One region of the Clostridioides sp. ZZV15-6383 genome, then DNA from elsewhere that is predicted to be linked to it. Evidence: riboswitches for the same ligand, from Rfam matches in the RefSeq annotation. Region 1 holds a riboswitch; each other region holds the start of a gene.

Region 1 (11,300 bases):
CTACAAAACTACCTTTTCCAGATACAGTTTCAATAAATCCATCACGAGTTAAATCCTCATATGCGCGTTGAACAGTAATTACACTTATATGTAAGTCTTTTGCCAAAGCTCTCATAGATGGTAGCATTTCGCCAGCAGATAGTTTTCCATCCATTATAAAGCTTTTAATCTGTAAACATATTTGTTCATATATAGGTTTATCACTACTGTTGCTAATGATTATTTCCATTTAATCCTCCTGTTACTATATTTTGCGTACTTGGTGTACTGGTTCGATAAGTACAGTATAGACATATAAATAAATATTGTCAAGATAATAAATACAAAACTAAAACAATATACAGTAATCAAATACATTCACAAGGCTCAACTTATAAATCTTGTAACGAGTTGTAATCTGATAATTTTCAACTATTTAACAAAAATAATACATAAGAGATACATATAGATAGTTTTTTCTTTAAAAGAGAGGAAGAGCTGTCATTAATTTATAAAATCAATTTTAGCTTATATCCTTTTATGCTAAAATGGTGTTAAGTAATAAAACAAATACTATTTATATAAAAGGGGTAAGAATATGGATATAATAGATAATCTAAGAGTACAAGGGGTAGATGAAAAGCTTATTGAAGATATAATGTATTTTAGAAATTATTATGGATTAGAAAAAGATTTAGAATATAGAGTAACAAAGTCTAAAACTTATTTTTATGGAAAAGACATATTATCTATGTGTATAGCAGCTTTTTTAGAAGAAGAAAATATATTATTATCAGGACCAAAGGCAACAGGAAAAAACTTACTTGCGGATAATTTGGGTGAGATATTTAATAGACCTCAGTGGAATACATCATTTCATATAAATACAGATAGTTCAACACTTATAGGTACAGATACATTTATAGACAATGAAGTTAAACTTAGAAGAGGTTCAGTTTATGAATGTGCTATTAATGGAGGTTTTGGGGTATTTGATGAAATTAACATGGCAAAAAATGATGCTATAGTTGTAGTACATTCAGCTTTAGATTATAGAAGAATAATTGATGTACCTGGATATGAGAGAGTCAATCTACATCCAGCAACAAGATTTATTGGGACTATGAACTATGAATATGCAGGGACAAAGGAACTTAATGAAGCCCTAGTATCTAGATTTATGGTAATAGACATTCCTCCTATAGAAGAAGATAAGCTAATGATGATTTTAAAAAATGAATTTTCGGATGCAGATGAAGAGAAATTAATTCATTTTGCAGGGATATTTTTAGACTTACAATTAAAATCTCAAAATGGTGAGATATCTAGTAAAGCTATTGATTTACGTGGACTTATGGCATCTCTTAAGACTATAAGGAGAGGATTGAAACCAACTCTTGCAATTAATATGGGGCTTACAGGAAAGACTTTTGATATATACGAGAAAGAAATGGTTGGAGATGTAATTAAAACTAGAATACCTAGTAAATGGGAGAGTACAGATGTGTTTCCAATAAGTCATATTTAATATAGGTGAAATTATGAAATGGATATATGATGATTATGAATTTGAAAATAGAGCCAATAACTTATCTTGGACAATAGCTGGAGACTACAATGAAAATATAGATATATCAGAAAAAGATTATTCTTCAAAGGAAATAGGTCTGTATTTTGCAATAGTTGCAGGTGCTAGAAGAAAGTATGTTGATTGGGATATAGTTAAAAAATATCTTACAAATAGAATACGAAAAGGGTACAACAAAGATATTATATTGGGTCTAATTCAAGTTATATTAAATACAATAGTTGAAGAAAAGGCCATTAAAGATAGACCAGGGATAGAAGATATAAGAAAAAATGCTTATAAAGATATTGTTTCACGTTTTACCAAAATACATAATGACAATATTATGGATAAAATTAAATATGCGTTTATACTTTATAGCATGGGCAAACATCCAGCATTAGACAGTATGACTAGAAGGATAGTTAATGATATAAGAAATATAGATACGAATCAAGATATTATGGAGATTTTAAAAGCATTAGATGTTATATATTTAACTTATTTTGAATATATATTAAATGGAGAAGAAAGCAATTCTACATATGATGAAAATAATGTAAAAGATGTTGAAGTAAACTTTGATACATTTGCTGATTTTATGTATGAAGAACTTTATAGTGATGAAGAAGAAAATATTATTGAAAGTGATATAGACTCAATATCTTCGTCCATGCTTGTAGAAGGAATAGGAGATTTTGATAATTCTCAATCTAATAATTCGGCAGATAGAGTTATATATGTTGATGAAGATACTGCAAATAAAATATATTCAAAAATAGAACATTATTATGGAAAAACTTATTTAAGTAAAGGTGAAATTAAAAAGATTGAAACACAAAACTGTAGAAACGTTCATGAAGGTTGTAGAATACACTTTACAGATGGAGTTCTTAGAAGTGAATGTAATAATGTATTTCAACTAAAATATGTAACAAGACAAAAGGAAAATAATTTAGGAAAATTTAGAGAACATGCTAGAATGTATAGACAACAGATAAAGAGATTAAAAGAAAGTCTTGCTAGAATTTTAATAGAAGAAAATGCTAAAACAAGAGTATACTCTGATTGTGGTACTATCTTAGCAAATAGAGCTTGGAGAGTGGGTAGAAGTAATAATAATAAAATATTTTATAAAGATATAGAAAATGAAAAAGGTAAATATGTTATTGATATATTATTGGATGCAAGTGGCTCTCAAAGTAGAAATCAAGGAAATGTGGCAATTCAAGCTTACATAATTGCAAATGCTCTAACAGAAGTTGGAATACCAAATAGAGTTATGGGATTTTCTAGTTTTTTAGATTATACAATATTAAAAAGATTTAAAGATTATGATGATGGGATAAAAAATAGTGAAAATATATTTGAGTATTTTTGTGCTGGTAATAATAGAGATGGTTTGGCTATAAAATCTATATGTAGTGGTCTAATAAATAGAGATGAAGAAAATAAAATTTTGATAGTTCTTAGTGATGGAAGACCAAATGATGTAAAGATAGGAAAAAATAGTGAGAGAACCTTAAGAGGAGAAAAAGCTTATAGAGGGATAGTTGGTTTGAGAGACACAGCCAATGAAGTAAGAAAGGCTAGAAAACAAAATATATTGGTATTAGGAGTATTTACAGGTAAAGAATCAGAGCTTGAAGCTGAAAGATTAATATATGGAAATGATTTCATATATTCGAGAGATATAACTAGATTTTCTGATGTGGTTTCAATGTATTTAAAGAAGATAATTAGAAATTAATAAACTTACAAAAAAGAATTTATATACATAAAAATATAAAAATGAATAAAATCTGTAAAAAATGTAGAAATTTTCACAGAAAAGGTATACAATGATTTATATAGAAAATGATTTAAGAATAAGTTAAAAATTAAATATATAATATTATAGGTTCTTCAAGCAAGATTAATAGGGAAAAAGGTTGAATTCCTTTACAGCCCCCGCTACTGTGATGCAGACGAAACTTTTGTTAGCCACTATGATGATGGTTTTTTATATCTCATGGGAAGGAAGAGGAGTAGGAAGAAGCTAAGTCAGGAGACCTGCCTAAAATATTAAAGTAATTTCTTCGGGGATGGAGAAAGTTTCTTATAATAATTATACAGATATATTTATTTTATGTGTTTGTATTTGGATTGTGGAAAATTAGAAGCCTAACCATCGTGTTAGGCTTTTTTATTTTATTAAATAAATCAGACATTTTATTATTTATATTTTAATTATTGGAAAGGGAGAGAGGGGATACTAAGATGAAACAAAATATCAAATTGGGGATTATAGCAGCACTTATGTTAATTATTTTGACTCCAGTTACATCAAATGCAATGCACATAATGGAAGGTTACTTACCAGTAAAATGGTCTATAGCATGGGGAGTTATATTTATACCATTTTTTTTAGTAGGACTAAAATCAATTGGAAAAATAGTAAAACAAGACCCTAAAAAGAAAGTATTATTAGCTCTATGTGGAGCATTTGTGTTTGTATTATCAGCACTAAAAATACCTTCAGTAACAGGAAGTTGCTCACATCCTACTGGAGTCGGTCTTGGAGCGATAATGTTTGGACCAAGTGTAATGTTTGTTCTTGGAACTATAGTTTTAATATTCCAAGCATTACTATTAGCACATGGAGGAATAACTACTTTAGGAGCGAATGCTTTTTCAATGGCTATTATAGGGCCAATTATATCGTTCTTAATATTTAAGGTGTTAAAGAAAAAAGATGGAAATAATGCTATGCCAGTATTTCTTGCAGCAGCAATAGGAGATTTGGCCACATATACAATAACTTCAATACAATTAGCACTGGCTTTCCCAGACCCATCAGGTGGAGTTATGGCTTCTGCAATTAAGTTTTTAGGAATTTTCTTTATGACTCAAATACCAATAGCAATAGCAGAAGGTATACTTACTGTAATTGTATATAATTTAATTACAGAAAACGGAGAAAAAAGCATACTAGAAAATAATGATAAAGGAGTTAAAGTTAATGAGTGCTAAAACAAAAACAAAAACTAACATATTATTACTTTTATTAGTAGTGGCTCTTATTATATTTCCATTACTTGTTAACTCAGGTGCTGAATATGGAGGAGCAGATGGTCAAGCTGAAAGTGAAATTACTAAGATAAATCCAAATTACAAACCGTGGTTTAGCAGTCCTTATGAGCCACCAAGTGGAGAAATAGAAAGCTTATTATTCTCTGCACAAGCAGCTTTAGGTGCTGGTGTAATAGGATACATATTAGGTCTTCAAAAAGGAAAGAGAAGTTAATCATGCTTATAATTGATAAATATGCATATACAAATAGATTAAGTAAAGTAAATCCAAACAAAAAAGTAGCCATAGGAGTAATATTTTTGATTGCTTCTATGGTAATACAAAATATATTTATTTTAAGTGGAATTATGATTTTAATGAGTATTCTAGTTGTTTGTGTGGCTGGAATAGATTTAAAAAACTATTTAAAATTACTTAGAATACCAATGTACTTTTTATTTCTTAGTATAGGAATAACTCTTGTAAATATATCTTTTAATAAAGCAGACTTATTATATAGTTTTAAGTTTTTTAGTTTCAATGTAGGAATATCAAAGGCATCTATTGATATGTCTATTCATGTGTTGTTTAGAGCTATGTCTTGTTTGACTTGTGTGTATTTTTGTATACTTACAACTCCTTTTAATCAATTAATATTCTTCTTTAAAAAGTTGCATTTACCTGATACTTTTGTTGAGTTATCAATGTTAATATATAGGTTTATATTCATATTTTTAGAAGAATTTTCAGAAATATACAAGTCACAAGAGTTAAGATTTGGGTATATAAATTTAAAAACTTCATATAAATCCTTAGGAATTCTTGGAAGTATGCTGTACAAAAGACTTATGACAAGGTATGATGATATGTGTATATCATTAGACATAAAATTGTATGATGGTAAATTTCACATAGTAGGGGATAATGATGTTTAAAGTAAATAATTTAACGTATCAATATGAAAAAAATGCCAATGCATTATTGAACATTAATATGGATTTTTCAAAGGGAAATGTTATAGGTATAATAGGTTCAAATGGTTCAGGAAAATCAACATTATTTATGAACTTAATGGGGATATTAAAACCTACATCTGGAGAAATTCTTTTTAAAGAAGAAAAGTTAAAGTATGATAAAAAAAGTTTATACAATCTTAGAAAAAATGTAGGTATTGTGTTTCAAGACCCAGAAAAACAAATTTTTTATTCAAAAGTATATGATGATATAGCATTCGCAATGAGAAACATTGGTATGGATGAAAAAACAATTAAAGAGAGAATAAGCAAAGCTCTAGTAGCTGTTAATGGAATAGATTTTATAGACAGACCAGTACATTTTCTTAGTTATGGTCAGAAAAAAAGGGTAGCAATAGCATCAGTTATAGCAATGGAAAATGAAATTGTATTACTTGATGAGCCTACAGCTGGTCTAGACCCAGTAAGTACTAGGTCTATCGTAGATATAATAAAGGGATTAAATAAAAATAATATAAAAATAGTAATATCCAGTCATGATATGAATTTAATGTATGAAATATGTGATTACATATATGTATTGGATAAAGGGATTTTGATTGATGAAGGAAAGGCAGAAGATGTATTTATAAATGAAAATAATATAATACAAGCTGGCTTAGAATCCCCATGGTTGGTAAAAGTACATAAAAATATGAATTTACCTTTATTTAAGAAAGAAGAAGATTTGTATAAGTATTGGAAAGAAAGAGAACTTAATACAAACATATAATTAAGCCCTAAACCTATTTTTAAAAAATAGATTTATATATAATAACCCTTAACCTAGACCCCTTAAAGGTGCCTTATGATTCCCCAAATCATAAGGTTATTTTTTTGAGTAATAAAATAAATTGTATGGAAAAGTGTTATTTAATTGTAATATATTGGAAATAATCTATTAATATAATACATAATTATAATTTGAAGTAATTCATATTTTAGATTAAAATATATTTATGGCTGTTAACAGGAGGAGAAATATGAATTTAGATACATTAAATCCTGCTCAAAGAGAAGCAGTAGAAAAAACTGAAGGTCCAGTACTTATACTGGCTGGTGCTGGTTCAGGTAAAACTAAGGTATTAACAACAAGAATAGCATACCTTATAGAAGATAAAGGTGTACAAGCACCAAATATATTAGCTATAACATTTACAAATAAAGCTGCAAATGAAATGAGAGAGAGAGTTGAGCAAAACATAGGTCCTGAAACTAAGGATATGTGGATAAGTACATTCCATTCTTGTTGTGTTCGTATACTCAGAAAAGATATAAATAAGATTGGTTACAATAGGAGTTTTGTAATTTATGATTCTGCAGACCAAGTTACATTGGTTAAAGACTGTCTTAAAGAATTAAATTTAAGTGATAAGGTATTTGAACCAAAAGCAGTTATAAGCGCCATTTCAGGAGCAAAAGATAAGCTTTATACTCCAAAACAGTTTAAAGATATCAACATGGCAGATAATAGAATGGTTAAGATTGCAGATATTTATGCTCTATATCAAGACCGTCTAAAAAGAAATAGTGCACTTGATTTTGATGATTTAATACTTAAAACGGTAGAACTTTTCAAAGCTAATGATGAAGTATTAGCGTATTACAGAAGTAGGTTTAGATACATAATGGTAGATGAGTACCAAGATACAAGTAAAGCTCAATATGAATTGATAAAATTATTAGCGAGAGAACATCAAAATATTTGTGTTGTTGGAGATGATGACCAAAGTATTTATGGATGGAGAGGCGCAGATATAAGAAATATACTTGAATTTGAAAAAGATTATGATAATGTACATGTTGTAAAGTTGGAACAAAATTATAGGTCTACACAAGTTATATTGGATGCAGCCAATAAAGTCATATCTAATAATATAGAAAGAAAAAGAAAAAAGCTTTGGAGTGAAAAAAAAGAAGGAGAGCTTATAAAGATACAATTAACTGGTAGCGAAATAGAGGAGGCTGATTTCATTGCTGACTCAATTGCACAAATAGCTAGAAAAGAGAATAGACCTTATAAGGATTTTGCAGTACTTTATAGAGCAAATGCACAAGCAAGACCTGTAGAAGATGCTTTAAATAGAAGTCAAATTCCATACAATATATATGGTGGTACGAAATTCTATGAGAGAAAAGAAATAAAGGATTTATTGGCGTATTTAAGAGTTATTCAAAACCCTCAGGATGATATATCTATAAAAAGAATTATAAATGTTCCTAGAAGAGGTATAGGGCTTAGAACTATAGAAAAAATTGAAGACAGAGCTAATTTAAAACAAGAGAGTATATATTCAGTATTAATTGACATAGAAACAAATTCAGACATATCTACTAAGGCAAGAGCAAGTATAAGTGGATTTGTTGATATTATAGGTACTCTTAGAACTATAAAAGAAGTTTATCCTGTTAGTAAGTTAATAGAAAAAGTTTTGGATACCACAGGATATATGGATGAACTTGTAGAGATAAGAAACAAAAATGAAAAAGATTTGACTGGTAAAGGTGAGGAAGCTCAAGATAGAATTGATAATTTAAGAGAATTTATTTCTATAGCACTAGAGTTTGAAAGTAGTAGTGATGATACTTATGAAAATAAAGATTTAGAAACATTCTTAACTAGTATAGCACTTACATCTGAATCAAATGATGAAGAAGATAATGATAGGGTTTCGCTTATGACAATTCATACATCTAAAGGGCTAGAATTCCCTGTTGTGTTCTTAACAGGTATGGAAGAAGGATTATTCCCTATATCAAGAGCTATAAAATCTATGAGTGATTCACAAATAGAAGAAGAGAGAAGACTTTGTTATGTTGGTATAACTAGAGCTAAAGAAGAACTATATATGTCATTGACGGAGAAGAGAACATTATATGGTAAAACAAATGTTGCAATAGCTTCAAGATTTATGGAGGAATTGCCAGAAGAATGTATAGAACGATTGTACAAAGTAAAAAAAGAGTTGAGTTATTCTAAAGCAAATTATAATATGTTAGATAAATATACTAAAAAGTATATGAATACTATAAGTAAATCTAAGGTTGCAGATAAAGTTAATGCTACAATAAAAGATTCTAATAAAGAAACTAATCCAGATGATATAAAACTTGGTTCTAAAGTACATCATCCTAAGTTTGGGGTTGGGACAGTAGTTTCTATAATTGGTACAGATGTTACTATAGCTTTTGACCAACAGGGAATTAAAAAAATAAATAAAGAATATACAACACTAAATATTTTATAATGGAGGTAAACGAGGAATGGATAGTATAAACTTTGCTAAAAACCTGATAGACTTCATATATGATAGTCCATCATCTTTTCATGCAGTTGATAGTGCTAAGGAAATTTTAGATAAAAATGGATTTGAAGAATTGGTTTTGAATCAGAGATGGAATCTAAAAGTTGGTGGAAAATATTATGTTACTAAAAATTTATCTGCCATGGTAGCCTTTGTAGTAAATTCAGAAAATATAGAAAGAGATGGGTTTAGAATAATAGGTTCTCATTCAGATTCTCCTACATTTAGTATTAAACCAAACGCAGAAATAGAAGCTGAAAAATCTTATTTGAAGTTGAATACAGAGTGTTATGGAGGAGCAATATTGAGTACATGGCTGGATAGACCTCTTGGAATAGCTGGTAGAGTAGTTTTAAAAGGTGATACTATATTAAAACCAAACGAAAGACTTATAGATTTTAAAAAGCCAATTTGTATAATACCGAATTTAGCAATACATTTAAATAGAAGTATAAATGATAGTCATTCATATAACAAACAGAAAGATATGTTGCCTTTAGTTGGCCTGTTAAATGATACATTAGAAAAAGATAATTTTCTTTTAAAACAAATAGCATCTAATTTAGATGTAAATGTGGAAGATATTATAGATTTTGATTTATTTTTATATGAATTTGAAAAAGGAAGTTTAATAGGGGCTAATGATGAATTTATATCTATTGGAAGACAAGATAATCTTGCAATGGTACATGCTAGTTTGAATGCTCTTGTTAATACTAAAGGGCAAAATGGTGTAAATGTAATAGCTGTATTTGATAATGAAGAAGTTGGTAGTTCTACTAAACAAGGTGCAGATTCAAACATGTTGTTAAATATATTAGAGAGAATCTGTCTATCAATGAGTAAGGATAGAGAGGGATTCTTTGAGTCTATTTATTCATCTTTTATGATATCTTCGGATTTAGCTCATGCCATCCATCCAAACGTTCCAGAAAAACACGACCCAACTAATAAACCAGTTATGGGAAAAGGTCCAGTTATAAAGATAAATGCTAGTCAGGCATACACTAGTGATGGATATTCTATAGCTGTTTATAAAAATATATGTAAAGAAGCTAATGTTGAGTATCAAGAATTTGTTAATAGGTCAGATGAAAGAGGTGGAAGTACTATAGGTCCAATATCCTCTACTCACATAGATATACCATCTGTGGATGTGGGAAGTCCAATTTTAGCAATGCACTCTATAAGAGAATTAGGAAATGTTGAGGACCATTATAGTATATATAAAACATTCAGTAAGTTTTTTGAAATATAAATATAAGATAAACAATTTGGAGATGAGACTATGAAATTAGGATTATGCTTAGAAGGTGGAGGAGCAAAAGGGGCTTATCAAGCAGGAGTAGTTAAAGCCTTGTATGATGGAGGAATAAATAAATTTTATTCGATTTCAGGGACATCAATAGGAGCAATAAATGGATATTATTTATACACAGGCAATGTTGATAACTTGGAGAAAATGTGGACAAATATAAAAGATATCCAGAATGGAAATGTGAAAATAGTAAATAATACTGTGGATAATTCTCCTGCTATAGACAATTTAAGGGAACTAGATGATAGTAAAGTTGAAGAAATGAACTTTTATGTTAATTATGTTGAAGTTGATAATAAGGTAGTATCAGAAAAGATTGTTGATGTATCAAAAATATCTCGTAATGAAGCAATTGCAAGTATTTCATACAGTGGGTTGTTACCATCAAATCCAAATGCTACCCTTAGTTTTAAAGAACAATTTGTGAATGATGTGCAAGAAGGAATTTATGATGGTTTCAAATTAGATGGAGGTCTAATTAGGAGTGCATTAATTGAACCACTAATTGGGGATAATGTGGATAAAATTATTTTAATATCCACAAAATATAATTATGAGTTACCAGACGATATCAAAAAAATATATGATGAAAATAGAATCATCGTGGTTAGACCTAATACTCAGTTTGCACCTAAAGATACCCTTAATTTTGATGATGAATTTTGTAAAACTATTTATCATGAAGGATATGAAATAGGAAAAAATATACTTGATAGACTTTAAATTAGAGTATAATATAATAAATGTAATTATGTAATTTAACTAATGAAAAGGAAGGTAATAAATTATGGAAAATAACAATCCTATAGTAACTATAGAAATGGAAAATGGAAAAGAAATTAAAATTGAGTTATATCCAAATATAGCACCAAATACAGTTAAAAACTTTGTATCATTAGTAAATGAAGGATATTATAATGGAATAATCTTTCATAGAGTAATATCAGGATTTATGATACAAGGAGGATGCCCAAATGGTACAGGAATGGGGGGGCCAGGTCACTCTATAAAAGGTGAATTTAGTGGTAATGGATTTACTAACAATCTAAAACACGAAAGAGGAGTT
Region 2 (11,300 bases), on a different contig from region 1:
TGAAAGGTAGATTTTAGTATATTTTGAAAATTTTGTTTTGAAAATTTGGGATTATTTAAGAAATTTTGTATTATAAATAGAAGGAAATAGAGAAATTGTATAGAATAAAATATATTAAGATAAGTTAATAATGTTAAATGGGAAGTGAGTTTATGGAAAAACCAAATACAAAAGTTGTTAACTTTCAAGAGTATAAGGACAGAAAAAAACAAAGAGAAATAAATAGAGACGAACTTTTAAAGCTTATAAAAAAAATTGTGACTTCAAAATAGGGAGTTGTTAAACTCCCTATTTTAATGGGTTTCATAATGATTAAGACATTCTAAGTCCATCTATATAATCTTTGAATTGTGAGAAATCTGATTCACTACTTAATTCGATAGTTTCTGAACCTTCCGTATAAAAATTCTTAAGATAGATAGTATAATTATTATCGACACAGTCATGATAAATACATCTATATCCATCTTCATATAAATTTTTTAATTTAGAAAAATCATCCACAATATCATCTCCTTAAAGTCCTTTTAAATCTATTTTTACAAAAAACATCTGATTGTATGCAAATTGATAATAGAAAATAAAGGAAATTAAGGTAAAATGTAGAATAATTTTTGTATGTATGTAAAAATAAAAATAAAAAGTTGAAATTTTTAGAAAATAAGAGTGTTTTTTATCTAAAAAGATAATTTAAAAAAATAAAACAATGTTGGGAGGATAAAAAATGAGTTTATTAGAAAGTATATCAAAAAACATATATTCTCTAGATAATTCTTCTATTGAAAAAACAAAGCAGAGATTGGACAGGCTCATACATCCAACTGGAAGCTTAGGAAAGATAGAAGATATTTGCATGCAATTAGCAGGAATATTTGGTAATGAAACTTTTGATACAAGTAAAAAAGTTATAATAGCTTTTGCTGGAGACCATGGTGTATATGAAGAAGGAGTAGCACCTGACCCTCAAAATATAACAAAACTACAATTCCCAAATTTTTCGAAAGGTCTGTGTGGAGTTGGAGTAATAAGTAAATTTGTAGGGGCAGATGTTGTAGCTGTAGATGTAGGAATAAACTGTGATGAAAAACTAGATGGAGTGTTAGATTACAAGATAAGAAAAGGGACATCAAATATGGCAAAAGGTCCAGCTATGAGTAAACAAGAAGCTATTAGATGTTTAGAGATAGGTATTGAAATAGCAGAACAGTGTATAGAAAAAGATTATAAGGTTATTGGTATTGGAGAGATGGGTATAGCAAATACTACTCCAAGTACAGCAATAATATCTGTAATTTCAGGGCGTGACCCTTTAGAGGTTACTGGTATAGGTGCAGGTCTTAAGAAAGAGAGACTAAAACATAAGGCTGAAGTAATTAGAAAAGCTATTGAAATTAATAATCCAAATCCAACTGATGGAGTAGATATTTTATCTAAAGTAGGTGGATTTGAAATAGGTTCAATGGCAGGTGTTATATTAGGATGTAGTGCTAATAGAATTCCAGTAGTAATTGATGGATTTATTTCTTATGCAGCAGCATTAATTGCATATAAGATAAATCCAAAAACTAGAGAATATATGATAGCATCTCATTTGTCAGCAGAATCAGGAACTAAAAGAGCATTAGATATATTGAAGTTAGACCCTCTATTAAATATGGATATGAGGTTAGGTGAGGGAAGTGGAGCTGCTTTAGCGTTTAATATAATAGAAGCTTCAAATTATACTTACAAGAATATGGCAACTTTTGATGAAATTGACATGGGAAGATAAATATAAAAATTTAATATGTAGGAGTGTTTTGATGAGTAAAATTATTCTAGTAACAGGAGGAGCTAGGTCAGGAAAGAGTAACTTTGCAGAAAAACTATGTTTGGACAAGCATAATAATACAGCCTATATAGCTACTTCTATTCCATTTGATGATGAAATGAAAGATAGAGTAAAAAAGCATCAAGAGAATAGACCTAGAAACTGGAATACATATGAAATATATGAAGATATATATTCCATAATTGAAGAGATATACAAAGAACATGAAACTGTTATACTGGATTGTGTAACATTATTAGTAAATAATCTAATGTTTAAACACAATCCAAATATAGAAGACTCTACTCAAGAAGAAATAAATAAATTAGAAGAGTACATAAAAGAACAAATTAGTAAACTTATTGAAGAAATAGAAAAAACAAATCTATACTTTGTATTTGTGACGAATGAATTAGGTATGGGAATTGTTCCTGGGAATAAACTTAGTAGGATATATGCTGACATTGTAGGTCGTATAAATCAATATATAGCATCAAAAAGTAATGAAGTTTATTTTGTAGTTAGTGGAATACCCATGAAAATAAAGGAGTAGTATGTGACTATGAAAAGATTTATTTTAATACTACAGTTTTTGACAAGGATACCTATAAAATTAAATGTAGGATTTGATGATGAATTTTATAAATCAATAGTATATTTTCCACTTGTAGGTTTTGTCATAGGTATATTAACCTATTTAGTAGGATGGATTTCTATGCTTTTATTTGAACCATTTATAGCTTCTATAATAATAACTCTAGCTGGTGTCTTAATTACAGGAGGACTTCATATAGATGGATTAGGAGATACATTTGATGCAATATACAGTTATAGAGATAAAGAAAAAATGCTTGAAATAATGAAAGATTCAAGATTGGGTACAAATTCACTTTTAGCAATTATGTTTGTACTTTTATTAAAAATTGGATTTATATACAATATAATAAGTAATAATTCATTATGGGTTATAATTTTTATGCCAATGATTGCAAGGCTAGGAGTAATGTTATTGACATATAAAACTGTGACTCCAAGAGAAAAAGGAATGGGAAATTTATTTATAGGAAAATTGACTACAAGTATGTTAATAACAGCTATAATATACACATTATTAATAGTTGGTCTTATTACTAAATTTATATTCTTATTACCTAATATAGTGTTGATTAAGGTATTAGGTTCAGTTATAGTAGTTTTTATATTTATAATATTATTTAAAAAGCATATTTATGCAAAAATTGATGGAGTAACAGGAGATATATTAGGCTGTGGAATAGAACTTTCAGAGCTTGTATATTTGATTTACATATATTTGTTAATTTTTATGTTTTTTTAAACTAAAAAGTGGTGATAATATGATAAGATTAATATTAATAAGACATGCACTGACAGATGATAATAAAAAAGGAAAATTGTCAGGTCATATAAATAGTTGTATTAGTGAAGAGGGTGAACTGCAAATAAATAAAATTACTAGATATTTAAGTCATGAAAAAATAGACAAGATTTATACAACACCATCTACACGTACTAAAGATACAATAAAAAAAATATCAAAATTGAAATTATTAGAAATAGAAGAAAAAGAAGCTCTAAGAGAAATTAGTTTTGGAGACTTTGAAGGAATAACTTTTGAAGATATTAAAATCAAATATCCAAGTGAGTTTGAAAAAATGATAGAAGAAGGTAGTAACTATAGATATCCAAATGGAGAAAGTTTGGTAGACTCTTATGAAAGAGTGGCAAAAGAAATTGATAATATAATTTTAGAAAATGATAGTAATTCAGATACAAAAACAATACTTGTATGTTCTCATGCAGGAACAATAAGAAATATAATAACACACTTGATTTCTGGTAGTTATAAATATCACTGGAACTTTAAAATTGATAATGCATCTATTACAGTTTTAGAAGTTGATAGTGGATTTGCTGTAATAGATAAAATGAATTTTACAGACTTTATATAATTTAATCAAAACTAAATATTACAATATGTACTTGTAATATATCTGTAAAATTAACAATGAAAATAGAATATTAGATTAAAATTAGGTTCTTAATTAGATGTTAAAAGGGAAAAAGGTTAGATGCCTTTGCAGCCCCCGCTACTGTGAAACCAACGAAACTATAAATACCACTGTCAATTTGATGGGAAGGTTATAGAAGTAGGATGAAGTTAAGCCAGGATACCTGCCTAATTTAATTTAAAACAAGAGGTCTTCGGGGTGAAAGATTTTTAATTAATATATATAAAAGTCCTATCTTTAGAAGTATTAGGACTTTTTTTAATTTGTCTTTTAGTAAATTTTAACAAGGAGGGATGGAAAGTGGGGAAAAAAATAATGCTACAAGGAACAGCTTCAAATGTAGGTAAAAGTGTATTAGTAGCAGGATTATGTAGAATATTTAAGCAAGATGGTTACACTGTTGCTCCTTTTAAGTCACAAAATATGGCTTTAAATTCTTTTATAACTAAAGAAGGGTTAGAAATGGGAAGAGCACAAGTATTTCAAGCGGAGGCTGCAAAAATAGAGCCAATAGCTGATATGAATCCAGTTTTATTAAAGCCTTCTGGAAATAATAAAAGTCAAGTTATTGTAAGAGGTAAAGTTGTGGGAGAAATGCCTTCTTCTAAGTATCATGACTATAAATTGGAGTTAGTAGATGTATTAAGGGAAACCTTTAACAGCTTGAATTCAAGATATGATATTGTAGTTATGGAAGGTGCAGGAAGTAATGCAGAAATAAATTTAAAAGATAGAGATATATCTAATATGGGTATGGCAGAAATAGCTGATGCACCTGTAATAATAGTTGGAGATATTGATAGAGGTGGAGTATTTGCATCATTAGCTGGGACAATGCTTCTATTAAATGAAGACGAGAAAAAAAGAGTAAAAGGTGTAATAATCAATAAATTCAGAGGGAAAAAAGAACTTTTACAAGATGGTGTAAAGATGTTAGAAGACATCATAAAAGTACCTGTCATAGGAGTAGTCCCTTATACAGATATAAAAATAGAAGATGAAGACAGCGTAACCACTAGATTTAAGAAAAAAATGGATAAAAGTGATATACACATAGAAATAATTAGAACTCTACATATGTCAAATTTTACAGATTTTAATATATTTGAAACACAGGAAGATGTAAGTATTAGATATGTAGACTATGGAGAATCTTTGGGAAATCCAGACATGGTAATAATACCTGGAACTAAAAGTACTATAGACGATTTAACATATATAAGAAAAAGTGGTCTTGAGTCACAAATTAAAAATTTACATAGTCAAGGTAAATTGATATTTGGTATATGTGGTGGATATCAAATGTTAGGTAAAAAATTAAAAGACCCTTATCATGTTGAAAGTGAAATTGAAGAAGTTAATGGAATGGGTCTTTTAGATACAGAAACAATATTTGAGAAAGAAAAGACTACAACACAGGTAGAGGCTACCATTATTGAATGTAGTAGTGAATATATGAATGACCTCAAAGGTAAGAAAGTAAAAGGTTATGAAATTCATATGGGTATTACAAATCGAGGTAATGATGTAAGAAGCTTAGATTTGATAACCAAAAAACTGGATAAAGAGGTTAATTATACTGAAGGAAGTGTAAATAAAGAAGGGAATGTAATTGGGACTTATCTTCATGGAATATTTGATGAAATAAGTTTTACAAGAGCAATTTTAAACAATATAAGAAAGAAAAAAGGCTTAGAAGAATTAGAAAGTAAAGTAAACTCTTTTAATGAATTTAAGGATAAAGAGTATGATAAGTTAGCTGATTTTTTAAGAGAACATTTAGATATAGAAAAAATATATGAGATTATGAAATAAGGGTAACTTTTATTTATAATTTAGGTAGGAGGTGTATTATGAAAAAAATTTTAATTGCGGGTACTAGTAGTGGAGTAGGTAAAACAACAATATCATTAGGAATAATGCAAGCTTTGGTTAAGAGAAATATGAAAGTACAGCCATATAAAGTAGGGCCAGACTATATAGACCCTTCATATCACACTTTTATAACTGGAAGACATTCCAGAAATTTAGATTCTTATATGCTAGATGATGAAAAAATAAAGTATATAGTAAATAAGTCCTCAAAGGACGCAGATATTTCAGTAATAGAAGGTGTTATGGGGTTATATGATGGATTTGGAATAGATTTAGATAATTGTACAAGTTCACATACTTCAAAGGTACTAAAATCACCTGTTATATTAGTTATAAATGGAAAATCTATGGCAGCGTCTAGTGCTGCTATGGTACTTGGATATAAGGAACTAGATAAAGATGTAAATATAAAAGGTGTCATAGTAAACAATGTAAAGACTAGTAGCCATTATCAAATAATCAAGAGTTCTATAGAAAAGTATTGTAATGTTGAAGTGTTGGGGTACTTTCCTCCAAATAATAAATTTTCTTTAGAATCTAGACATTTAGGATTAGTTCCTAGTGTAGAAATGAAATCATTAAGAGAAAAATTTTACACTCTAGCAGATGAAATTGAAAACTATATAGATATTGATAGAATAATTGAAATATCAGAAAGTGACGAATTTGAGAGTGATTTTGATTTTCAAACTTTGATAGAAAATAATAAAATAAAAGAACACATTAATAATAAATCAATAGCTATAGCATATGATAAAGCATTCAATTTTTATTATAGAGAAAATATAGAGCTATTAGAAGAACTTGGGTTAGAAATAAACTACTTTAGTCCTCTTGAAGATACATCAGTACCAAATTCAGATTATATTTATATTGGAGGAGGTTTTCCAGAGATATTTGGAAAAGAGCTAGAAGCAAATGAATCAATGAGAACTTCTATATTAGAAGCACATAATAATAACATACCTATTTATGCAGAATGTGGAGGGCTGATGTATCTAGGTGAGAAACTATTGAATCAAGAAGAAGAAGAATTTAATATGGTTGGTATATTCAGTGGAATTAGCAGGATGACATCTTCCTTAAAGAGATTTGGGTACTGTATTGGTGTAGCCAAGGAAAATACTCTTTTATCTAAAAAAGGGGAATCTATTAAAGGACATGAGTTTCATCATTCAATATTTGAAAGTGATGAAAAATGTGTATATTCAATGAAAAAAGAAAGGGATGGAAATATAGTAGAAGAGTGGGATGGTGGTTATAGTAAAGGAAACACTCTAGTTACATATCTTCATACTCATTTTTATAATAACTTAAGCTGTATAGAAAATTTTTTGAATAAAGGAAATGAGTAAATGAATATTTTATCTATTTATATAGGATATGTAACAGACTTAATTGTAGGAGACCCATATTCTTTTCCTCATCCAGTGAGATTTATTGGTAAACTTATAAATTTTACTCAAGGTATAATAAGGAAGGTATCTAAAAATGATAGGCAGTTAAAATTTGGTGGATTTATATTATGGTTTATAACTGTTGGAATAACATATTTAATAACTTATGCTATAGTGAAGTTATTTAGTTTTAATATATTATTGAGTATTGTAATAAATAGTTTTATAATTTATACAACACTAGCCACAAAATGTTTAAAAGATGAAGCATTGAAAATCTATAATGTATTAAAAAGTGAAGATATAGAAAAGTCTAGAATTCAGCTATCTTATATAGTAGGGAGAGATACCACCAGTTTAAGTGAGTCTGAGATAATAAGAGCAACTGTAGAAACTGTTGCGGAAAATACTGTAGATGGTATAATTGCGCCTATGTTTTATGCCTTTATTGGAGGAGCACCACTTGCTATGGCATATAAAGCTATAAATACATTGGATTCAACAGTTGGATATAAAAATAAAAAATATAAAGATATTGGTTTTGCTTCTGCTAAGATTGATGATATAGCCAATTATATACCAGCTAGAATATCTGTTATTCTTATGACGATTGGAAGTTTCTTTTTAAGTTATGACTATAGGAATTGTTTTAGGATTTCTATTAGAGATAGAAAGAATCATAAAAGTCCAAATTGTGCTTTTTCAGAAGGGGCTGTATCTGGTGCTCTAGGAATACAATTAGGAGGTACCAATGTTTATTTTGGGGAAAAAGTGTATAAGCCAACAATAGGGGATAAGCTTAGGGATATAGATAAAGAGGATATAATTAAAACTAATAAAATTATGTATGCATCTTCATTTGTATCTATGTTGGTATTTACACTAGTATATGTGTTATGTAGGATGATTTTAATTAACCTAATTATATAAATTATTGTTTGCTAACTTAAGGGGGACATAGATGAAGGATTTAGGGCATGGTGCCAATGTAGATGAAATGGCAAGATTATATGGGAAAGACCCAAAAGAAATAATTGATTTTAGTTCAAATATAAATCCAAATGTATTACCAAATTTAGAAAGATACATTTTAAGAGGATTAGAAGAGTGCAGGAATTATCCAGATATAAATTATACAAACTTGAGAGAAAATATATCAAAATATATAGATATAAATCCAAACTTTATAATACCTGGAAATGGTGCAACAGAAGTGATTTATTTGCTTATGAAGAGTATTAAAAAAAGATTAGCTATAATAAATCCGACCTTTTCAGAGTATAGAAGAAGTGCTGAGTTAAATAATCTAGATATTATAGATTTAGATTTAGATAATAATTTTCAACTTGATATAGATATAATTAAAAAAAACATTGAAAAATTTGATAGCTTATTTATATGTAATCCTAATAATCCTAGTGGCAATGTCCAAGATTTAAAGGAACTTGTTGATTTATTAGGTCAACATAATAAGGTGTTAATAATTGATGAAACTTTCATGGAATTTGTTGAAGATGAAAGTGAATATAGTTTGGTTAAGGACATAGAATTAAATGAAAATGTATTTATAATTAAAGCTGTGACTAAGTTTTTTGGTATGCCTGGTTTAAGGTTAGGATATGGTCTTACAAGTAACACCAACATTATGGACAAAATTTATGAATACAAAGAACCGTGGACTATAAATTCTTTTGCAGACATACTATCCAATTTTATTTTTAAAGATAAAGAGTATATTAAAAATAGTAAAGAGTATTACATAAAAGAAAGAAACTCTATGTTACAAGAGTTGAGAAACATAAGAAATATAAAGGCCTATGATACAGATGCTAATTTTATTTTGATAAAAATATATAAAAAAACAGCTAAAGAATTAAAAAAAGCTTTGTTTAAGCAAGGAAACATATTAGTTAGAGATGCATCTAACTTTATAGGATTAGATGATAGCTTTATAAGAGTGGCTATAAAATCTCATGAAGATAATAAAATTCTTATAGAAAATATGAAAAATTTATTGGGTGATTAAAATGAAATCTTATGGAGTATGCCCAGCATCTTGTGGAGAATTTGTACAAGGGATAATTGATAATGAAGAATATTTATGTTCATATGCAATAGATATGTATTCTAAGGTCTACATTGAAGAAAAATTAAGAGACATAAATTTGGGTAGATATAAGTCAAGATTAGCAATTGAAAAAGTATTTGAAAAATTTAATTTGCCTAAAAAAGATACTAAGAATATTTCTTTAAATATAAATAGTAAAATACCTGTTGGAAAAGGTATGGCAAGTTCAACTGCTGATATAGGAGCTACCATAAAGGCAACATTATCATTGATAAATAAAGAGTTAAGTAGTGAAGAGATTTCTAAATTAGCAACTGAAATAGAACCAACAGATTCTATATTTATAGATAAAAACAGTATATTTAATCCTCTAAATGGAACTGTTATAAAATACCTAGGAAATTTAACCAATGCAAAAGTTGTAATACTTGAACCAAATAAGGTACTGGATACTATGAAAATTAGGTTGAGGCAAGACTACAATAAGTTAAAAATAGAAAATAAAGAAATTATAAAAAAGTCATTTGCTCTTTTAGAAGAAGGATTAAAAAATGATAATTTATCTTTAGTTGGAGAGGCTTGTACATTGAGTAGTTTAGCGAATGAGAATATAGAAAAAAAAGAGTACTTAAGTGAAATAATAAAAATATCGAAAAAATATGGAGCATATGGAGTAAACATTGCTCACAGTGGAACGGTAGTAGGTATTTTAATTGATAAGTTTATAGATGATAAAAAGGTGATAGATGCTTTATATGAGTCTAACATAAACTCTGTATATAATAAAATTTATACACTAAACATAATCAATGGAGGAATTAAGGGGGAAATAGAATGGAATACATAAAGAATCCTATGAAAATAGAAGAAAAAAGTTTTGAATTGATACAAGAAATAATAGACGAAATTAGACCAGATTATAAATTTAAGAATAATATCGAAGAAAAAATAATAAAGAGAGCTATACATACTACTGCGGATTTTGATTACTTAGATATATTAAAAATATCAGAAGAAGCAGTTGATAGTATAATAGATGCATTAAAAAATAATGCAAGTATTTATACTGATACAAATATGGCTCTTAGTGGTATAAATAAAAGAAAGTTAGAATCATTAGGATGTAAGTATAAATGTTTAGTGGCAGATGATGAAACTGCAAAATTAGCTAAAGAAAAAGAGATTACTCGTTCTATGGCAGCAGTAGAAATTGCAGCTAAAGAAGAAGGAAGAAAAATATTCGTTTTAGGTAATGCACCAACGGCTTTATATAAAGTTATGGAGATGAAATCAGAAGGTAGATTAGATTTAGATGCAGTTATAGGAGTTCCTGTAGGTTTTGTAGGAGCGCAAGAATCAAAAGATGAAGTTGAAAAAACAGATATACCATATATAATATCTAAAGGTAGAAAAGGTGGCAGTAATTTAGCAGCAGCAATAGTAAATGCTATATTATATACTATGTAGGTACCTATATGGAAGAATATGTATATATAGATGGTAAAAAATATAGAAGAGGATATACTACAGGTTCATGTGCTACAGGTGCATCTAAGGCTGCTGTATATATGCTTATTACAAAAAATAAAATTGATACTATAAATATAGATACTCCTAAAGGGATACCATTATCACTAAAAGTTGATAATGTAAATATTTCTGATACCTTTGTCGAATGTTCCATAAAAAAAGATGGTGGAGATGATATAGATGCAACTCATACCATGGATATTTATGCAAGAGCTGAAATTGTATCTAAAAATGATAAGAACAAAGAGTATCTTACTCTAAAGGATATAGATAGTTTAAGTACCAATAGTGAGTGTCAAAGTGAACTCTATAAGTTTATTAGGGTTTATGGTGGAATTGGTATTGGTGTGGTTACGAAAAAAGGGCTCAGTGTAGATATTGGTAAGCCTGCTATAAATCCGACTCCGCTTAAGATGATAAATCATGAAATAAGAAAGCTCATAGGGGATAATTTTGAATTTATACTTGGAAATAATAAAGTTTTAAAAATAACAATCTTTGCTCCACAAGGAGAAACCATAGCAAAAAAAACCTTTAATCCAAGATTAGGTATAGTTGGAGGAATATCTATAATAGGCACAACTGGAATT
Region 3 (11,300 bases), on a different contig from region 1:
TTTATAATGACATATATAAAATACATAAATAATAAAAAAGGGGCTGTCTCAAAATAGAGATAAGCATTTTTTCATTGTTGAAATGATGAAAATATATTTGATTTCATACAAAAAAGAGTGCCTCATGAACTAAACAGTTCATTTTGAGACACCCACTTTTTATATTTCACAAGTACATTTTATTTTGAAGGTTATAGTAAATTATTCATATTAATACTATCTACCATTTGGGAAACTTTATCTATATATTCTATATTATTGTACAGATTATTATAATACTTATGACTCTCATCTCTATTTCTAAAAGAATAAACTTTTTTATTTAACTTCAAAGCCTCTTTTATAATATCTATATTCCTTTTGTTTATTTCACCTACATTAAATCCAGTATCTATTATAACCTTAGAGTTACTTAGGCTCTTAATGGCCAAATCGAAACTCTCATCGCTTATCAACTCAAATGGCTTTTCTGTAAACATCTTTATGCCCATAGTTCTACCAATTTCATAATCAATATCATTTTCATGTATTATTCCAGAGTATAGACCTATACCTTTTTTAGTAAAAGCTCTATAAATTGGAGTTGCTTTACCCCCACCACCAATTATAAAAACTTCATTTTTAGATTTATTACTAATTTCTACTGCACCTAAAAGACTATTAAAATTTTTATCATCCAACTCATAAAGCGAATTTATAATATCCTCATCTACTACATCTTCAGGTTGACCATAAGCTATGACTTTATTATTTTTTATAAGAGCAACCTTATCACAACTTTTTAATGCTATATCTATTTCATGTAGTGAAAGTATTACTGATATTAACTTTTCTTTACTTAGTTTCTTTAGTATGTTTATGAGCTCCAATCTATGTTTTATATCCAAATGAGTTGTCGGCTCATCCAATATAATTATTTCTGGTTCTTGAACGAGAGCTCTTGCAACCAACACCTTTTGTTTTTCTCCATCACTTAGTTCATCAAAATATCTTTTCTTTAAATGTAATGCATCTACAGACTCCAATGCTTCGTCTACCATTATTAAATCCTTTTTAGATAGACTCCCAAAAAATCCTGTATACGGATACCTTCCTATATTGACTATATCTTGTACAGTCATTAAGTCACCTAATAATCTATTTGTAAGTACTAAAGCCATTTTTTTTGATAATTCTTTTCTGGATATATGATTTACATCTATATCATTCAAATATATCTCACCTTTTATTGGTGTTATAAGTTTAGATAAGGACCTCAATAGGGTAGTTTTTCCAGCTCCATTACTTCCCAAAAGACATAGTATTTCTCCATTTTTTACTTCTATATTTATATCACTTACAACTACTTTGTTATTGTATCCTACACTTAAATTATTAGTTTTCAACATATCTAAGTCCTATCCTTCCTTTTCATCAATAGCATCACTACAATTGGAGCTCCTAATAAAGATGTTATAGTGCTTATTGGTAATTCTACTGGTGATAAAATTACTCTTGATATCAAATCACAAAGAGCTGTAACTATACTTCCTAAAAATATTACCACTGGTATTAAAACTCTATTATCTGATGTCTTAAATATCAATTTTGAAATTTGTGGTACTGCAAGTCCAATAAATCCTATAGGACCTGCAAATGCTGATACTATTGCAGCTAGTATACTAGATATAAATACTATCAAAACCCTAAAAAATTTTATATTTATACCAATACTTTTTGCATATTCTTCTCCCAGTAAAAAAGCATTTAAAGGTTTTATTATGAAGATAGTCATCAAAAGACCTAACATACCAACTATTATAAGTATTTCTACCTTTTCCCATGTAAATCCAGAAAAACTCCCCATAGACCACACAGTAAATTCCTTTAATTTTTCACTATTTGCAAATGATTGTAACACATTTGTTATACCACTACACACATATCCAGTCATAATTCCTATTATTAAAAGAGTTGTTATATTCTTTACCTTATTTGCAAATAGAATGACTATAGACATTACAATCAGAGCTCCTATAAATGCTGCCACAAATATACTCATTGAATTTATACTTTCAAATCCCAATGTATACCCCCCCAAAATCATAAGTGCTACTGACAAAGTAGAACCTGAAGATACACCTAATATATATGGTTCAACTATTGGGTTTTTGAAAAATATCTGTAGTAAGATACCTGATACGGCTAGACAGGCTCCACCTACCATAGTTGCAAGTACTCTAGGGATTCTTATATTGTAGATTATTTTATAATGTTCTGTATTATCCATACCTCTTAATACAACATCTATTATTTCCTTAAATTCAATTTTTACAGAACCAAATGCTACACACACTAAAAAAGTAAGTATCATACCTATAATTATCGCTATAAATACTGTAGTATTCCTTATTCTAATTTTATTGATAAAATCCATTTATATACTCCTCTTATCAAAACTATATTAACTAAACTCTATAAAACCTATCTTTTAGTGTCGTCTTATATACTATTTATCATAGTTTATATAATGTTTGATTTTTTCACCTGTAGTTCCTGGATGAAACATCTCAACTAAATCTACTATTAATTCGTCTGTCTTATCTACTGATTGATAATAATCTGGAGCAAACACCCATAGGTTTCCATTTTTTACAACATCCAAATCAGCCAACATAGGTGCACTAGATTTTATAGAATCTAAGTTTGGTGCATAATCTGAACTTGATGAGTATACAAATATATCTGCATCCTTTGCAACTTCATGTAATTGCTCAATGCTCACTCGTCCTTCATTTGAATCTATTGAAGCACATGCATTTATTCCACCAGCCATTTTTATCATATTGTCTACATATGAGTCTTTAGGTGCTATATAAGCATTTCCTTCATATACAGATGCCCATACAACTTTAGGCTTAGTTTTATTTTTTATTTTGTTACTTACCTCTTCTATTCTTTGTACTGTTTTATCTAGTTCACTAGTAGCTATATCTTCTTTATCATAAAATGCAGCTATTAAGCTTGTCCACTCCATCCTTCCAAATGGATTTTGCTCTTTATATTCATTATCCACAACATAATTAAGCCCTAATTCTTTTAGTTTGTCAATAAATTTTGTATCAGCTTCTGATAAGCCACTACTCACTATAGTTAAATCAGGATTTAAGTCTACTATTTTTTCATAATCTGGTGCTAAATTTGAACCAACATAATGTATCTTTCCATTTTTCATTAAATCTTTAATTTCTTTAATAGTCCAATACTGTTCTTCTGTTGTTACTGCTTTTATACTATCTAGTTCATCTATTGTTCTTAGAGAACAAGCTTGTGTTGTAGATGCTATTAATACATTGTCCACAGGTGTTCTAACTATATTAGAATTTTTATACTTTGCAGGAATTTTAATCTTCTTAGGGATTAAAATTAGTTCTCGATTATCTCCATCAGTTACTTTTTTAATTCCATCTTCTAAATATTCAACACTAAATCCACTTGCATATTTTAATTCTAACTTCTTACCACTACTAACTTGTGTATTATCTTTATCATCTTTACTACATCCTATAAGACCTCCTACCAAAAAAATTACCATAACAATTAAAAAAAACTGCTTTAAAACATTTGATTTAAATTTCATCTCTTTCACTCCAATATTTTATTTTTTATGAGTGGCTAAAAACTTTAATAAAATAAAAAACTTCTCCTAATTTAATAAGGAGAAGCTTATATATCAACTTTACAAAAAATGAATTGATATTTCATTTTATTATAAAGTACAATCTCCACCCTAAATTGCACCTATGTAATACTGGGCAGGTCTCCTGACTCACGGCTTCTCCTCCATCATCCTTCCCAAAATTTTTTATAAATTTCAGTGGATTTTGATTTTGTATCCGTATACAGTAGCGGGGGCTGTAGTGAATTTACATCACTTTCCCTATTAAACTAATATAGTACCCTAGTATTATTTAATTTAATTTTTATTAAGATAATTGTAGTTTATTGTTGACTACTTTGCAAGATTGATTTAACATATATAAAAAAAGAGTGTTTAAAATGATTATAAAAATCAGTTTAAAACCCTCTTTTTTTGTTAATATATTTAATTAAGTAGTTAATATATATTTAATTCATTCATCAATTTTTTAATTTCACATACTTGCTTTTCATTTGGTTTTATAAATGGGGCAGTCATATAATCGCTTATTTGTAATCCTCTGATAGTCATAGCTTTTTTCATTGCTGGTATAAATGGATTTGTTATTAAGTAAAAATCCATTGCTTTATTGATATATTTTTGAATTTCTATAACCTTATCCATATCTTTACTGTTATAAGCTTCAGCCCATTTAGAACAAACTTCTGGAATTAAATTTGATAGTCCACCTATACAACCTGCTCCTCCAGACATTAGATTATGTATAAAGTTTTCATCATAACCACTATATATCTTAAAATCCGGGAACTCTGCTTTCATAGTATTTATTAAATCTCTAGTGTGTCCCATCAAGGTTACTGTATCCTTATATCCAACTATGTTTTTATGTTTTCTTACAAGTCTTAATGTAAGCTCTGGACTTAAATCATAACCAGTTCTATCTGGATAATTGTATAAATATATTTCAGCTTCTGTATTTTTAGCTATCTCACTATAAAACATCTCAATGCTATCATCATCAAGAGAGAAATAATAAGGGCTTATTATCATAACTCCATCTGCTCCACTATTATGTGCATAGTTTGAAAGCTCTATAGATTCATCTACACACATACGACTTGTACCTATAAACACTTTTACTCTCTTATTGACATGACTAGTTACTAAATCTATAAGTTCTTTTTGCATATCCATAGACATATTAAAGAACTCTCCAGTACTTCCCATTATAACTAGACCATCTACACCCCCATCTATAAGATAGTCGTATACTTTTTTATTTCCTTCTTTATCTAAATTTCCTTCTTCATCAAATATTGTAACAACTGGTGTCAAAAATTCTGCTTTCATAATTTAAACTCCTAAAATTTATTTTAATATGTTCATTTAATACATTCAGATTCTGCCTTAATATTAGCTATATTAAAACATTTACTTAATGTGATTTCTTAAAATTCCAATACTTTCAATCTCACATTCAATTACATCTCCACTACTCATATATCGTGGAGGTGAAAAGCCCATCCCAACTCCAGAAGGTGTACCAGTAGCTATAATATCTCCAGCCTCTAAAGTCATACCTTTTGAAAGTTCTGAAACTATATCTGAAATGTCTGATATGAATAACCTTGTATTAGAACTTTGTCTTTCTTCACCATTTACTCTACTACATACTTTAAGTTTTATAGGAAAAGAAATTGCACTTTTATGTAGGATACATGGTCCTAAAGATGTAAATGTATCTAATCCCTTTCCTCTAAACCATTGAACATGCTCTCTTTGCAACTTTCTAGCAGAAATATCATTTATAACAGTGTACCCAAAGATATAATCTTCGACCTCTTCTTTTTTAATATTAACACCTGTCCTACCTATTACTACTCCAAGTTCAACTTCATAGTCTAGTTGATTATTTATATCAAAATGACCATCTATCTCATCTTCTGGACCTATCGCTCTTGTCACACGTTTTGTAAAATATACTGTTTTTTGGGGCTCTTCAAAACTATTATCAAAGTAAGTTTGAGTTTCTTCAAGATGGTCTTTATAGTTCACTCCCACACATAAAATATCATGTATAGGTTTTTCTATAGGAGCATGTATAGTACATCTTTCTCTCTCAAAAGCGTTATAATTATAGAATATCCCTTCATTTATAATAGATTTTAACTTCATAATATCGTCTTGAGATATATTTTGAATCAAATCATTTAAATCCTTAAAAGAATTACTAAGATTTAAAGAGTTAATATCTATAATAAATAACTCATCTTTAGAAAAAACTCCAATCTTTTTATACTCATTTTCTCCTTCAGTAAAACTAATAAACTTCATAACCTCACCCTTATATTAAAATTCTATGTAATCAACCTATTACTTAAATCTTATACATAGTTACATACTCTAGCTATTGCCATTTCAGTATATCCAAGAGACTCTGCTTTTGATTGTTTTCCATTTGCTACATCTATAACCATATCTAACAAATCATCTGTTAGTTCTTCCATTGTCTGTGGACCATATATAACTGGGCTAGCATCAAAATCCATATTATCTTCCATGTTTGTAAAAGTTATTTTATTTCCAGTTATTTTTATTACTGGGGCTATTGGATTTCCTGATGGAGTTCCCCTTCCTGTACTAAACACTACTATTTGAGCTCCTCCAGCAACCATACCAGCAACAGATGAAGCATCATTTCCAGGTGTATCCATTATAACAAGACCTTTCTTATCAATCTGTTTAGCATAATCATATACTTCACTTATTTGTCTATGTCCTCCTTTATGTATACAGCCAAGCGATTTTTCTTCTAAACTTGTCAAACCACCAGCTATATTTCCAGGAGATGGATTACCTTCTCTAACTTCTTCTCCAACCAATTTTAACGAATTTTCATATCTATGTACTATATGTAATATTTTTTCTTTTACCTCTTCATTTACTGCTCTTCTAGCTAATATATGTTCTGCACCTATAAATTCAGTAGTTTCACTTAAAATTGATGTTGCTCCTAAGTCAACAAGTCTATCACTTAATTCACCTATTAGTGGATTTGCTGCTAATCCACTTGTTGGGTCAGACCCACCACATTCAGTTCCTAGTATAAGCTCAGATATTGGAAATTCTTCTTTTCTAAGTAAAGAAGCCTCTTGTGCCATTTCTCTAGCATAACGAACAGCCTTTTCTATAGTTTTCAAAGTTCCATGTTCTTCCTGTATTACAAGAGTTTTTATTGGTTTATTTGTTCTCTCTTTTATTGCATCAACTACCAAATCATTTTGACAATTTTCGCATCCTAAAGATACAACTATTACACCATATACATTGGGATTTGCTGCATAACCAGCCATAACATCCATAGTTAATTGTTGGTCTGAATGTACTTGTGAACATCCATTTTGATTATTAAAAGTAACTGCACCTTGAACTTGTGATGCTATTATTCTAGTTGTATCTGATGCACACACACTAGTAGGCAATATTAATATGTGGTTTCTTATACCAACTCTTCCATCTGGTCTTTTATATCCATAAAATTTCATACTGATTTCCTCCTAAAATAGTCTCTATACTTTCTGTAATTTTCATGTATTATAACTTTTTTTACACTAACTAATCAAACAGCTAAAATTCTATTTGATAATTATTCAATACTAAAAACAATGAATCCAACTTTTATTATTTTATATATTAACCATAACTTGTTTATCCAAATCCTCTCTAACACTTCTAACATTATGAATATGTACATGTTGACCAATTTTTATTTCCTGATTTGCTTCTCCTATATGCTCACCATATTTAGTAACTTTATCACCTTGGGCTATATCTTTTATAGCCAATTTATGATAAATAGTTATATCATCTAATGCTGTAATGGTTTTTATCGTTTTATCTTTTAATTTAAAACTAATTTCACTATCTTTAGCTATTGCTTCAATAGCTACTGCAACATTATCTTTTTCATCAATTATCACTGCATTTATCATTATTCTTATTCTCCTTTATAAATAATATAATTTTATTAACATCCTAAAATCTAATTAAAGAGTTTACTATCTCAACAACAGCTCATTGTAATATGAATTAAGCTGTTATTGTCCCATCCTCATTTTGTCTTGGAAACTTAGGACATCCATACTTCTTAGCCCACCAACTAGTTATAAGAGGAACTAATATTGCAGTGACAACTACTGCTGCTGCCACTTGTGTTGTAGCTGTTGCAACATATGGTTGCCATGATGGGTCAACTAATGCAACAGCAGCAGGTACAGCAATTGCATTTCCAGCAGTCGTAGCTACAGCCCATCCTGCATATCCTGGACGTTTTCCTATAAATTTATCACAGAATACTATAAATACACCTCCTACAAACACAGATATTAATCCAAGTAGTACTCCTGATAAACCTCCTTTTAGTATACTTGCAAGATTTATACTACTACCAAGCGCAAATCCTACAAAAGGTACAAGCAAATTACATCCTGGCTCTAAAAACTCTTTCATTTTTTTGTCAAAGTTACCTATTATCATCCCAACAAGTATTGGCACTATTGCAGCCAATAATGACATCAAAGGTACATTTGCAAGACCTGAAGTTCCAAGAGCTATCAGTGTAAAAAATGGTCCATCATTTAAAGTAAGTAAACTCATAGTTGCACAATCTGTTTCATCTCCATATGAAGTCATTAGTGAAAGATATATACTACCATTGCTATTTGTAACTGCACTTATAACAGCTAACGTTGTAAGACCAAGAACTCCATCCATTCCAAATAATTTTCCTATAAGTATACCTATTAAAGCTCCTATAGCAAATTTAGAACCAAGAAGTATACCACCTCTTTTTAAAACTTTTGGCATTTCTCTAAATTGGAGTTGAGTTCCCAAGCATACCAACTGGACTCCAATTATAGTTGCAGACCCAACACTTGAAAATACGGCTGTCGTAAATGAGCCTATTTGCACAATATCTGGACAAAATGTATTAATGAAAGCTGCTATAAACATCGGCACTATCATCATACCTGCAGGAATTTTTTTAATAAAATCCATTATCATAAAGTTACTCCTCCTAAAACATGATATTTAATTACTCTTATTAAGTTTTTAGCTTTAAATCTAACGGCCGTTTCAGTTCGTATTTAAGAACTAAGTTTTTATTTACGAATCTTTGAATTAATGATAGCATTTTCCTATTTATGAGTCAATAAAAAAATAAATTTTTGTCAAAATTTTTTCAAATTGTCTGATAATATATATTATGTATTATCAAATAGCTTCATTATATGCAAAAATACAAAGTATTTAAAATTATAGAGTACTCAAAACCACAAAATTTTTAGAAAACCTCAATAATAGACAAATTATAAAATACAAATTCACAATATTTTGATATCTTCATCTAAAAAACACCATTAAATAGATTCTCTTAAATTATATAACTAAATATCACTAACTTTCTTTAGGTATATTTTGGAAATTAAGCTAGCCTTTAATATATAACCTTCTAAAAAAATGTATATATGTATTTGAATCAAGAGCTTATTTATATACAAATCTACATATTTGTTTTCTACATTGTAAAATATCGCATAGTGTGCTAAAATCAACATATTCTAATACTTTAAATTAATAAAAAGAGGGGGAAATTTATGACTTCAGATAATCATCGCCCAACAGCTAGGATATTAGATATTTTAGAAGCATTAGCTGAATCCGAAAACGGATATACTCTTACAGAAATAGCAGATGCTATAAATGCTCCAAAAAGTAGCATCTTTCCTATAGTTCATACACTTAATGCTAGAAAATATATTACTATCGATAAGAACACATCTAAATATTCTATAGGTATACGTTCTTATACATTAGGGTCTTCATTTTTTGAAAAGAGAACTATTTTTAACTATATAATTGATGAAATGACTAATATAGTTAATTCTTGTTCTGAGACTTGTCAGCTTGGTATACTTGACAATAATGAAGTTCTTTATATCGGCAAAGTAGATTCTCCAGAACCAATTAGACTTATTTCTTATGTTGGAAAGAAAATACCTGCTAATTGTACAGGTCTTGGAAAAGCTCTTTTATGTGATTTTGATAAGGAAAAGCTAATAAGTTTATATCCAGATGGTCTAAAAGGTTTTACAGAAAAATCAATTACAGATTTTGACGTTTTATATGACCAACTTCTTGAAGTTCAAAAAACACAAATAGCTTCAGAATGTGAGGAATCAATGGAACACCTAAAATGTCTTGCTGTACCGATAAGAAAAAATGGATGTATAAGAGCTGCTGTTAGTGTAACACTGCCATTATTTAGAGCTAATGAAGAAAAAATAGAACTGATAAAAAAATTACTTTTAAATGCTCAGAAAAATATTCAATCTATGATGGAAGAACGTAATGAAGATATTGTAATAAATTAGATTAATATTTTGTATGTGTAAGATATTATTGTAATAATTAAAAATTTTATTTTAAACCAATATATTTATTTGATTTATACAGTAAAAAACAAAGTTGCTGACTTAATTACAGTAACTTTGTTTTTTTATAATCTTTTTTATCTTTTTATTGACATAATAAAAATACTGTGTTAAATTCTAATCATAATCGTAATTACGAATCAAGTTCTTATATAAGAACCAACAAACCTATATTAATCTAAAATACAATATATTATTGGTAAATTAGTGAAAATTATTAGATATATATTTCTACATAAAAAATCAATTTAAAATAAAAGGAGATTTCAGTTATGAGCATTTATTATGTACCACCAATAAATTTACTTGGGAAAGGATGTCTTAATGAAGCTAAAGATTCAATCAAATCATTAGGGACTAAGAAGGCATTTGTTGTTAGTGATAAATTTCTAGTTTCAAATGGTACTGTAAAAAAAGTAACAGATATTTTATCACAGATAGGTGTAGACTTTGCTATTTATGATGAAGTTAAACAAAATCCAACTGTAACTAATGTAAATAAAGGACTTGAAATATTAAAATCAGAAAATTGCGACTTTGTTATTACTATAGGAGGTGGTTCTCCACAAGACTGTGGCAAAGCTATATCTATATTAGCCACTAATGGAGGAGATATTCGAGACTATGAAGGTATCAATAAAACTTCAAAAAAATGTCTTCCTATCGTAGCCATAACTACTACTGCTGGTACATCTGCAGAAGTTACAATAAACTATGTTATAACTGATGAAGACAGACATGTAAAAATGATAATGGTTGATACCAATTCTCTAGCTACAATGACAGTAAATGACCCAGAATTAATGATTAGTAAACCATCTAATTTAACAGCAGCAACTGGTATGGATGCACTAACTCATGCTATAGAAGCTGTAGTAGCTAATGGAGCTTATGATGTTACAGATTCAACTGCCCTATATTCTATAAAGCAGATATTTAAATACCTTCCAAGAGCTGTTAAAAATGGTAATGATATAGAAGCTAGAGAACAAATGTGTTATGCTTGTTTTTTAAATGGAATTGCATTTAGTAACGCAGGTCTTGGAAACGTACATGCTATGGCTCATCAATTGGGAGGTTTGTATGATTTACCTCATGGAGTATGTAATGCTATGCTACTTCCAATAGTGGAAGAAGAAAATGCTAAATCTGCTCCTTCTAAATTC

The links. Region 1 has a riboswitch for cobalamin ahead of KGF42_RS13005 (energy-coupling factor ABC transporter permease). Riboswitches for the same ligand answer to the same signal wherever they lie in the genome.
Region 2: another riboswitch for cobalamin. It lies ahead of KGF42_RS13450 (cobyric acid synthase); the one in region 1 lies ahead of KGF42_RS13005 (energy-coupling factor ABC transporter permease).
Region 3: another riboswitch for cobalamin. It lies ahead of KGF42_RS04715 (ABC transporter substrate-binding protein); the one in region 1 lies ahead of KGF42_RS13005 (energy-coupling factor ABC transporter permease).

Annotation. Positions count from the first base shown of each region.
Region 1 covers NZ_JAGWCV010000036.1:1,683-12,982, forward strand. The annotation lists gene KGF42_RS12990 (GntR family transcriptional regulator) at 1-229, opposite strand, end outside; gene KGF42_RS12995 (AAA family ATPase) at 578-1,507, shown strand; gene KGF42_RS13000 (nitric oxide reductase activation-like protein) at 1,521-3,296, shown strand; cobalamin riboswitch at 3,428-3,621, shown strand; gene KGF42_RS13005 (energy-coupling factor ABC transporter permease) at 3,806-4,558, shown strand; gene KGF42_RS13010 (energy-coupling factor ABC transporter substrate-binding protein) at 4,548-4,832, shown strand; gene cbiQ (cobalt ECF transporter T component CbiQ) at 4,835-5,533, shown strand; gene KGF42_RS13020 (energy-coupling factor ABC transporter ATP-binding protein) at 5,526-6,344, shown strand; gene KGF42_RS13025 (DUF3553 domain-containing protein) at 6,595-8,859, shown strand; gene KGF42_RS13030 (M18 family aminopeptidase) at 8,876-10,174, shown strand; gene KGF42_RS13035 (patatin-like phospholipase family protein) at 10,205-10,957, shown strand; gene KGF42_RS13040 (peptidylprolyl isomerase) at 11,022-11,300, shown strand, end outside.
Region 2 covers NZ_JAGWCV010000038.1:10,922-22,221, reverse strand. The annotation lists gene KGF42_RS13475 (hypothetical protein) at 313-504, opposite strand; gene cobT (nicotinate-nucleotide--dimethylbenzimidazole phosphoribosyltransferase) at 725-1,771, shown strand; gene cobU (bifunctional adenosylcobinamide kinase/adenosylcobinamide-phosphate guanylyltransferase) at 1,803-2,363, shown strand; gene cobS (adenosylcobinamide-GDP ribazoletransferase) at 2,373-3,146, shown strand; gene KGF42_RS13455 (histidine phosphatase family protein) at 3,166-3,780, shown strand; cobalamin riboswitch at 3,847-4,026, shown strand; gene KGF42_RS13450 (cobyric acid synthase) at 4,141-5,655, shown strand; gene KGF42_RS13445 (cobyrinate a,c-diamide synthase) at 5,694-7,070, shown strand; gene cbiB (adenosylcobinamide-phosphate synthase CbiB) at 7,071-8,042, shown strand; gene KGF42_RS13435 (threonine-phosphate decarboxylase) at 8,074-9,138, shown strand; gene KGF42_RS13430 (cobalamin biosynthesis protein) at 9,140-10,027, shown strand; gene KGF42_RS13425 (cobalt-precorrin-8 methylmutase) at 10,015-10,647, shown strand; gene cbiD (cobalt-precorrin-5B (C(1))-methyltransferase CbiD) at 10,656-11,300, shown strand, end outside.
Region 3 covers NZ_JAGWCV010000007.1:89,217-100,516, forward strand. The annotation lists gene KGF42_RS04705 (ABC transporter ATP-binding protein) at 192-1,388, opposite strand; gene KGF42_RS04710 (iron ABC transporter permease) at 1,391-2,416, opposite strand; gene KGF42_RS04715 (ABC transporter substrate-binding protein) at 2,489-3,619, opposite strand; cobalamin riboswitch at 3,776-3,958, opposite strand; gene KGF42_RS04720 (dihydrodipicolinate synthase family protein) at 4,097-4,990, opposite strand; gene KGF42_RS04725 (fumarylacetoacetate hydrolase family protein) at 5,072-5,974, opposite strand; gene KGF42_RS04730 (UxaA family hydrolase) at 6,025-7,185, opposite strand; gene KGF42_RS04735 (UxaA family hydrolase) at 7,327-7,632, opposite strand; gene KGF42_RS04740 (2-keto-3-deoxygluconate permease) at 7,730-8,704, opposite strand; gene KGF42_RS04745 (IclR family transcriptional regulator) at 9,298-10,074, shown strand; gene KGF42_RS04750 (iron-containing alcohol dehydrogenase) at 10,407-11,300, shown strand, end outside.